3 regions of the Olsenella sp. HMSC062G07 genome follow, and region 3 is predicted to be linked to each of the others. Evidence: predicted binding sites of a transcription regulator. Region 3 holds the regulator's gene; each other region holds the start of a gene.
What was found. Region 3 encodes NrdR, which represses ribonucleotide reductase genes. Its sites were predicted from a motif close to AAACACNATATATNGTGTTT; they were not measured.
Positions count from the first base shown of each region.

Region 1: HMPREF2826_RS01175 (ribonucleoside-diphosphate reductase subunit alpha) is a predicted target of NrdR. The motif match lies at 1,350-1,369, and genes of this name have one in related genera.
Region 2: nrdD (anaerobic ribonucleoside-triphosphate reductase) is a predicted target of NrdR. The motif match lies at 1,041-1,060, and genes of this name have one in related genera.

Region 1 is NZ_KV806944.1:104,729-108,005, forward strand. It holds gene HMPREF2826_RS01170 (2-hydroxyacyl-CoA dehydratase) at 1-1,011, shown strand, start outside; gene HMPREF2826_RS01175 (ribonucleoside-diphosphate reductase subunit alpha) at 1,439-3,277, shown strand, end outside.
Region 2 is NZ_KV806944.1:120,544-123,820, reverse strand. It holds gene HMPREF2826_RS01235 (Cof-type HAD-IIB family hydrolase) at 27-818, opposite strand; gene nrdD (anaerobic ribonucleoside-triphosphate reductase) at 1,146-3,277, shown strand, end outside.
Region 3 is NZ_KV806951.1:896,919-900,195, reverse strand. It holds gene HMPREF2826_RS07160 (NCS2 family permease) at 1-962, opposite strand, end outside; gene dut (dUTP diphosphatase) at 1,038-1,490, opposite strand; gene nrdR (transcriptional regulator NrdR) at 1,487-1,936, opposite strand; gene HMPREF2826_RS07145 (LysM peptidoglycan-binding domain-containing protein) at 2,088-2,522, opposite strand; gene lexA (transcriptional repressor LexA) at 2,711-3,277, shown strand, end outside.

The DNA of each region.
Region 1 (3,277 bases), on a different contig from region 3:
AAGGCGGTCTACGCCCTGCTCTTTGGCGACCTCATCATGCAGCTGCTGTACCGCACGCGCCCGTACGAGACGGTGCCGGGCTCGGCCAACGCGCTCTTTGAGTCTCTGATGAGCCGCGCCAAGACCCTGATTCCGCGCACCGACCGCAAGAGCTTCTATCGGCTGTGCCAGGACGCCATCGACCGCTTTGACGCGCTGCCCCTGACGAACGACCGCTCCAAGCCGCGCGTGGGCGTGGTGGGCGAGATCCTGGTCAAGTTTCATCCCACGGCCAACAATCAGGTGGTGGAGGTCATCGAGGGCGAAGGCTGCGAAGCGGACGTCCCAGGCCTCGTGGACTTCTTCCTCTTTGGCATGTCCAACGCCATCAACACCAACGCCGAGCTGGGCACCAGGGCGCACAGCCGCCTTACGCACTTGGCGGGCATCAAGATGGTCAACGCCATGAGGAGGCCGCTTAACAAGATGCTCGCCGCCTCCTCGCGCTTTCAGCCATACGAGGACATCTTTGAGCTGGCGGACAAGGCCAGCAAGATCCTGTCGCTGTGCAACACCATGGGCGAGGGCTGGCTTCTGACCGCCGAGATGGCCGATCTCATCCAGCACGGCACGCCCAACATCGTGTGCTGCTCTCCCTTTGCGTGCCTGCCTAACCATGTGGTGGGCAAGTCCGTCATCAAGCGGCTGCGGCAGCTGCATCCCGAGAGCAACATCGTCGCCGTGGACTATGACCCCGGTGCGTCCGAGGTCAACCAGCTCAACCGCATCAAGCTCATGATCAGCGTCGCCAAGGAGAACCATCGGGCGGGCGGTGAGTTCAAGATCGTGAACCCCAACGACCCTACGACGAAAGTGGTGGCGCCGTACGTGGACGAGACGCGGCGGCACGGCACCTTTGGCGACGTGGAGCTCAACGAGCGCGAGGCGGGCGCCCGCGTTCACGGCATCAGGCTTTCACCCGAGCAGCTGGCCGCCATCGAGCGCGCCCGGCAGAAGGCCGGCGTCAAATAGGGCGACGTCGCGGGCACGAACGAGCGCGCGCCTGCGGTCCGGGAATCGGACCGCAGGCGTGTTGCCCCTGATACGCTGGGGGTCTTGCGTAACGTGCGCGTTTGGACGGGTCGCAAAAAAACGAATCCTGGGCAAACGTAAAAGGTACCCTTCGCAACGTACACTTTGAACGGGACCCCTCAGGTATCCGGCTTGATTTCGGCCGCCTTCGCCACCCGGACCCGCCCTCCCATCCGCTCGTCCTAAAGCGCTCGGCGGCGCGGCGCGCCGCCCTTCGGCCGACGAAACGACTTTCTCAATTGATACTCGCAGGGCAGCTGTTACCATGGAACCCGTTTGGGCACCACATATTGTGGACTCATACTTCACAGGATACTAAATGTATTAAGAGCGGAGCAATTTGCTCGAGGATGCGAATGGGGCGGACATGCTGGTTACCAAGCGTGACGGACGCAAGGAAGGCTACGACGGAGCAAAGATCGTCGCGGCCATGAGGAAGTCGTTCGTGGAGACTGGGACCAAGGCTGCGGACGAAGACCTACGTGCGCTGCTCGAGAAGGTCGAGGCGGCAATCTCCGGCGGCCACGTCTCCACGGTGGAGGGCATCCAGGACATCGTCGAGCGCTCCCTCATGGAGGGTGGCTACTACGACGCCGCCAAGGCGTACATCCTGTACCGTCATCGCCGCAGCGAGCAGCGTGCCTGTCGCATGGACATCTGCCTGCAGGCCGGCATGGCCGGCGATGACGCGCGCCAGCTGGGGGAGGTCCTCTCGGGCATCGAGCGCGACTTTTCCGAGGGCGAGTACGCGCTCTCTGCCCTCGCGGCGAAGCTGCGCGGCTTCGCCAAGCAGTCCATGGGCGCCACGGAGCGCCTTGAGGCGCTCGTGCGAGCCGCCGTCGAGCTCACGACGCAGGACGCGCCGCGGTGGGAGTACATCGCGGGGCGCCTCCTGGCCTTTCAGAATCGTCGCGCCCTGGCCCAGGTGGAGCGCGAGCAGGGCGTCACGAGCTTCTACGGCAAGATGCGCCATCTTACTGACCTGGGGCTGTACGGCGAGTACATCCTTCAGAGCTACAGCAAAGACGAGATTGACGAGGCCGCCAGCCTCATGGACCCGACCCGCGACGACCTCTTCACCTATTCGGGGCTTGACCTCCTCCTCAAGCGTTACGTCATCTGCTCGCATCATCATGTGCCCCTGGAGAGCCCGCAGGAGATGTTCCTGGGCATCGCGCTGCATCTGGCCATGCGGGAGAAGCATGACCGCCTGGTCTGGGTGCGCCGCTTTTACGACATGCTGAGCCTGCTTGAGGTCACCATGGCGACGCCCACCCTGGCCAACGCCCGCAAGCCTCACCATCAGCTTTCGAGCTGCTTCGTCGACACCGTGCCCGACAGCCTCGAGGGCATCTATCGCAGCGTGGACAACTTTGCCAAGGTCTCCAAGTATGGCGGAGGCATGGGCATGTACCTAGGAAAAGTCCGTGCCAAGGGCGGGTCAATCCGCGGCTTTGAGGGAGCGGCCGGCGGCGTCATCCGCTGGATTCGCGTCATCAACGACACCGCCGTCGCCGTGGACCAGCTGGGCGTGCGGTCGGGCGCCGTCGCGGTCTACCTCGACGTCTGGCATCGCGACCTTCCCGAGTTCCTCCAGCTGCGCACCAACAACGGCGACGATCGCATGAAGGCCCACGACGTCTTCCCGGCGGTGTGCTATCCGGACCTCTTCTGGCGGCTCGCCGAGCAGGACCTCAACCAGGAGTGGAACCTCATGTGCCCGCATGATGTCCTCACCGTCAAGGGCTACGCCCTGGAGGACTACTTTGGCGAGGAGTGGGAGCGTCGCTATCTGGAGTGCGTGGCCGACCCGCGCATTCCCAAGCGCACCGTCCTCGTCAAGGACGTCGTCCGCCTGGTCATCAAGAGCGCCGTCGAGACGGGCACGCCCTTCGCCTTCATGCGCGACACCGTCAACCGCGCAAACCCCAACCCGCAGGCGGGCGTCATCTACTGCTCGAACCTCTGCACCGAGATCGCGCAGAACATGAGTCCCATAGAGACCGTCTCGCAGGAGGTCAAGAGCGAGGACGGCGACACCGTGGTCGTCACCACCACGCGCCCGGGCGACTTCGTGGTCTGCAACCTCGCGTCCCTCTCGCTGGGACACATTCCCGTGGAGGACGACGAGCGCCTGGGCTCCATCGTGGAGGCGGCGGTCCGCGCCCTGGACAACGTCATCGACCTCAACTTCTATGCGCTGCCC
Region 2 (3,277 bases), on a different contig from region 3:
TCCGTGGCACCGACCTGCGGCTCCCTCTACAGGACGCCCAGCCTCACGAAGGCGTTGTAGATACCGTCGTGGTCAACGTCGTCCGTCACGAAGTCCGCCTGGAGCTTGACGTCGTCGTTGCCGTTGCCCATGGCCACGGACGTGCCCACCACGCCGAACATGGAGAGGTCGTTGCCGCCGTCACCAAAGGCGACGGCCTGCTCGGGAGCGATGCCGTAGCGCTCGAGCGTCCTGCGAACCGCCGCGTGCTTGCCGCCGTACCTGGGAAACGCGTCGACGAAGTGCTCGCTCCAGCGGGTCATCTTGATGTTGCTGGTGACCTCGCTGACGATGCCCGTCTCACCGGGCCCCAGATAGATGTTGAGCTGGTAGATGTCGTTCTCGAGCGCCTGCTCGATGTCGCCCTCGGGGAAGGTCATGGCCACGGACTCCTCTATGGCGCGCACATGATCGTCATGGCCGCTCAGGTAGCAGCGCCCCTTCTCCATGAAGAGAGCGTTGTAGCGACCTTCCTTGACCTGCTGGACGATGGCCCTGACGTCCTCGCGATCGATGTACCCGTCGTAGTAGACCTCGTCGCGCGTGAGGCAGAGCTGGCCGTTGAACAGGATGAACCCCTCGAAGGTGTCGATGGAGATCTCGTCGAGCTGGTACGGGGGGCGCCCTGTGGCGATGAAGCACTTCACGCCCAGCTTCTTGAGCTCGGCCAGGGCCATGAGGGTCGTCTCGGGGACCATGTGCGTCGCAAATGAGAGCAGCGTGCCGTCCACGTCAAAGAAGGCGGCTTTTATGTCGGCTGGTGGGTTCCAGATGGCCATGGTGCTCCTCGTGTGTCCGGCCTCGCGCGCCCCGGGCGAACCGTTCGCGTGCAAGACGTGTCGTTTCGTCGAATCTCCCCTGCTGACCAATGTAGCCATTTTTTTTCTTTGTGTCCTATCTACATGCAATTTCCTAGCTGCGCCTACCATGCTTTCAACACGGTTTCAACAAGGTTTTCGACCAGTTTTAACCTATATCTTGTGGTAATTGGAGTCTTTCTGTACCACAAATTGTGGTGTTCACGCGCTTGGACGGCGCAAGTTGTGGCATAGTTATCTTTGCGCGCATCGCGCAGATACACGTCGAGCGGCATCCGGGGGCTTCCAATGAAGATTATCAAGCGCAATGGCTCGGAGGTCTCCTTTGACCTTCAGAAGATCGTCAACGCCATCAAGGCGGCCAACCAGGAGGTTCCGGAGGCGGACCGGCTCAGCGAGCGCGAGGTGAGCTTTGCGGCCCTCAACGTGCAGGACGCATGCGCCCAGGCGGGCCACACCGTCACGGTCGAGGAGATTCAGGACCTCGTCGAGGACCAGCTCATGGCCCTGGACCGCTTTGCCGTAGCCCGCAAGTACATCATCTACCGCTACGTGCAGAACCAGAAGCGCCACAAGAACACCACGGACGACAAGATCCTCTCGCTGATCGAGTCCAACAACGAGGAGGTCAAGCAGGAGAACTCCAACAAGAACCCCAGCGTGGTCTCCGTCCAGCGCGACTACATGGCCGGCGAGGTCTCCAAGGACCTGGCCATGCGCGAGCTCTTGCCCGCCGACGTCGTCACAGCGCACAACGAGGGCATCCTGCACTTTCATGACGCCGACTATTACGCGCAGCACATGCATAACTGCGACCTCGTCAACCTCGAGGACATGCTTCAGAACGGCACGGTCATCAGCGGCACCATGATCGAGAAGCCCCACAGCTTCTCGACTGCCTGCAACATCGCCACGCAGATCATCGCCCAGGTGGCCAGCTGCCAGTATGGCGGCCAGTCCATCAGCCTCGCGCACCTGGCGCCCTTCGTGGACGTGAGCCGCAAGAAGATTCGCCGCCAGGTCTACGCCGAGCTGGAGACCATCGGCGCCCATCCCGACGAGGACACGATCTCCAAGATCGTCGAGAAGCGCCTGCGCGACGAGGTCTCCCGCGGCGTCCAGACCATCCAGTACCAGGTGGTCACGCTCATGACCACCAACGGCCAGGCCCCCTTCATCACGGTCTTCATGTACCTGGGCGAGGCCAAGGACGAGCAGGAGCGGCGCGACCTGGCGCTGTGCATCGAGGAGATGCTGCGCCAGCGCTACCAGGGCGTCAAGAACGAGGACGGCGTCTGGATCACCCCCGCCTTCCCCAAGCTCATCTACGTGCTCGAGCCTGACAACGTGCGCGAGGACGGCGCGTACTTCTATCTCACCAAGCTGGCGGCAAAGTGCACGGCCCGCCGCATGGTGCCCGACTACATCTCCGAGAAGAAGATGCGCGAGTACAAGCTGTCAAAGGGCGAGGTCGAGGGGCAGGGCGACGTCTACACCTGCATGGGCTGCCGCTCCTTCCTCACCCCCGACCGCTCGGGCAACGGCTTTGGCAACGTGGCCAACGCCGGCAACTGGGAGCCGGGCAGGCCCAAGTACTACGGTCGCTTTAACCAGGGCGTCGTGACCATCAACCTGCCCGACGTCGCGCTCTCGTCCGACGGAGACATGGAGCGCTTCTGGGAGGTCTTTGAGGAGCGCCTCGAGCTCTGCCACAAGGCCCTGCGCTACCGCCACGATCGTCTCCGCGGCACGCTCTCGGACGCCGCCCCCATCCTCTGGCAGTACGGGGCGCTGGCCCGCCTCAAGAAGGGCGAGACCATCGACAAGCTGCTCTACGGCGGCTACTCCACCATCAGCCTGGGCTACGCCGGCCTGTACGAGTGCGTCAAGTACATGACGGGGCACAGCCACACCGACGAGGAGGCCACGCCGTTTGCCCTCGCTGTGATGCAGCGCATGAACGACAAGTGCAGCGAGTGGAAGGCGGCCGAGAACATCGACTACTCCCTCTACGGGACCCCGCTCGAATCGACCACCTACAAGTTCGCCAAGTGCCTCCAGCGCCGGTTTGGCACGGTCAAGGGCATCACGGACCACGGGTACATCACGAACTCCTACCACGTCAACGTCCGCGAGGACATAGACGCCTTCACGAAGCTCAAGTTTGAGAGCGAGTTCCAGCGCCTCTCGCCCGGCGGCGCCATCAGCTACGTCGAGGTGCCCAACATGCAGGACAACATCCCCGCGGTCATCAAGCTCATGCAGTACATCTACGACAACATCATGTATGCCGAGCTCAACACCAAGAGCGACTACTGCCAGGTCTGCGGCTTTGACGGCGAGATACAGGTCGTGGAGGACGACGGCAAGCTCGTGTGGGAGTGCCCCCACTGCCACAACCGCGACCAATCCAAGATGAA
Region 3 (3,277 bases):
CCGTCGGCGGCGCCGGAGGCGGACTCGACGAAGGAGGTGATGGAGGAGGCGCCCACGAGGCCGCCCATCCAGGCGGCGCAGGAGTCCACGACGAGAATCTCTCGCATGTTCTCCACGTTGTCGTCCTCGGTGAGGAACTCGCCCTGCTTCGCGACGGCCATGGCGGTGCCCATCGTGTCGAAGAAGTCCGACATCATGAGCGAGAAGGCCAGGATGAGCAGGGTGGGCGTCGTGACGACCTTGGCGAGGCCGATGACGCCGGCCTGGTCGGCCTGGAAGGGCGCCCCAAAGGACGAGAAGTCGGGCAGCGAGACGACGCCCGCCGGCATGGCCGTGAGCCCCAGGGGGATGCCCAGGACGACGGCGACGAGGATGCCCAGGAGCAGGGCGCCCTTGACGCCCAGCGCCACGAAGGTGACCGTGGCGACGATGGAGATGACACCCAGGATGAACGAGGGGCTCGTGACGTCGCCCAGCGAGACCAGCGTCGCACCGTCACCGTTGATGATGCCGGCATTGGCGAGGCCGATCATGGCGATGAACAGGCCGAGCCCCACCGAGATGCCATGGCGCAGCGACACGGGGATAGCGTCCATGATGGCCTCGCGCAGGCCGCACAGGACCAACAGCAGGATGACGACGCCCTCGACGAAGATGACGCCCATGGCGGCGTGCCAGTCGCCGTCGCAGTACGACGTGGTGGCAACGACGATCATGGAGTTGATGCCGAGCCCGGAGGCCAGGGCAATCGGTCGGTTGGCGAAGATCCCCATGAGAATCGTCATGACGCCGGCGCCAAAGCAGGTGCTGGTGATGGTGGCGGAGATGGGGACGCCCGCGCTCGAGAGAATGAGGGGGTTCAGGGCGATGATGTAGGACATCGCCAGAAACGTCGTCAGACCGGCGCGAAACTCCTGCGAGAGGGACGATCCCCTCTCGGACATCTTGAAGAGCTGTTCCATGCGTTCCTTCCTTCCAGCATGTTTGGATGGGTCCTTGCCGCCACGACGCTGGCTCGGCGGCATCGTGCGACGGCGTCAGACGCCGCTGGAGCCAAAGCCCTGCGCACCACGGTCGGTCTCGTCAAGGACGTTGACCTCCTTGAGCGTCACGACGGGGACGCGCTTGATGACGAGCTGGGCGATGCGCTCGCCGCGCTCGATGCGGATGTCATGGACCGGGTCAAGGTTGATGGCGCAGACCTTGAGCTCGCCGCGGTAGTGGGCGTCGATGAGGCCGGGGGTGTTGGCCATGGAGAGGCCCTTCTTGAGGGCGAGACCGCTGCGCGGCTGGACGAAGCCCCCGAAGCCCTCGGGGATAGCGACGGCGAGCCCCGTCGACACGAGGCGCCGCTCAAAGGGCTTGAGCGTCACGTCCTCGTTCGAGCGCAAATCAAGCCCCGCGTCGCCCTCATAGGCATAGCTTGGCAGCTGGACGGTGGGATCGAGGCGGCGTATGGGAAGGGTGATGCGGTCGGGCTGGTGCGTCATCGGGCAAGACTCCTCAGTTCCTCGCTGAACTCATCGACGTCCTTGAAATCACGGTAAACGGAGGCAAAGCGCACGTAGGCGACCTTGTCAACGTCGGCAAGACGCTGCAGTACCATCTTTCCCAGGTCCTGGGAGTCAACCTCGGACATGCCGTTGTCCCTAAGCTCCGAGACGATCTCGTCGATGAGGCCGTCGAGCTTTTCCATGGGGACGTCGCGCTTGATGGTGGCCGCGACGAGGCCCCGCATGAGCTTGCCCCTCTCGAAGGTCTCCTTGTGACCGTCCTTCTTGACGACCAGAAGGGGTATCTCCTCGCGCCGCTCGTAGGTGGTGAATCGCGTGCCGCAGCGAACGCATTCCCTGCGGCGGCGGATGGCGTCATTGCTCTCGGAGGGACGCGAGTCCACGACCTTGGACTCTTCGCACCCACACTTCGGACAGCGCATGTATCCCCCTATCAAAGTGACAACGGGACGATAGCATAAGACGTCCGGTCGCGGCAGGCCCGAGGACAATCGTCCTGAATATGAAACAAAGCAGGATGCCGGCCAAGCAAGGCCGCGATGGTGCCTGAGGCTGCCCCTGGGCGGGTCCCACCTAGGAGGCGGGGACGACGAGGCGGTCCCCCGGCCGGACGCGCGCCCCGTCGAGGTCGTTTTGAACGCCGATCCAGGAGGCGACGTCCTGGGTCGAGACGCCGTCCAGGCGGGACCTTTGGGCGATGTCCCAGACGCTGTCCCCCTGATGCACGACGACGACCTGCGTGGGGGCGGCCTCGAGCAGGGCGGCGGCGCGGCGCTGCGCCCCAGATAAGAGCAGGCCGACGGCAACGAGGGCCGCGAGCGCAAGGACGACGCCCGCCGCGGTGAGGCGCAAAGGCACGCGGGCGTGCCGCAACCGACGCATGGCCGGGACGTCCGCGCAGGACCTGCCTCCCGTGATGAGCGTGAACAGCGGGCGCTCCTCGTCCTCGGGAGCCCAGGCATCAAGGGCGGCAGAGGGCAGGGCAATGGCGGCGATGGCGGTGGGCATGATGGCTTCTCCCCTGTCGTAGGTAACTGGGATAGGTATAGCAGGCGGACCCGACAGGAATGCGATAGAACACACGTACTTAGAACACATGTGCTATACTACGAACATGCAGGGCGGCTGTCAAGTGAAATAAGAACATATGTTTGCATACCGCCCCGTCGCTCGGTGACCATCGCAAGGGGGGAGACATGTCCAAGGACAAGCTCAGCAAGAGGCAGGCGTCCATCTACGACTACATCTGCGGGTATACGGCCGAGCACGGCTATGCGCCCTCGGTGCGCGAGATCGGCAAGGCCGTGGGGCTCGCCTCCCCCTCCACCGTCCACATGCACCTTAAGGTGCTCGAGGAGCGCCAGCTCATTAAGCGGGCCAGCAACAAGCCCCGCACGATCGAGGTAAAAGGCCCGGAGCGTCCCTCCGACGCCGTCGGCGTGGCCCCCGCCGCCTGTGACGTCAAGGTCGCCATGCTGTCGCTGCCGCTCGTGGGCCGCGTGGCCGCCGGCACCCCCATTCTGGCCGAGCAGAACATCGAGGAGGAGGTCGCCCTGCCCGTCAGCCTGGTGGGTGACGCCTGCTCGTTCTTGCTGCGGGTCCGTGGCAGCTCCATGATCAACAAGGGCATCCTCGACGGCGACGTCATCGCCGTCCACGAGCAGCCGGACGCCTCCGACGGCGACGTCGTCGTGGCGCTCGTCGATGACGGCGCCACGGTCAAGACGTTCTATCGCGAGAAGGGCCGGATTCGCCTGCAGCCC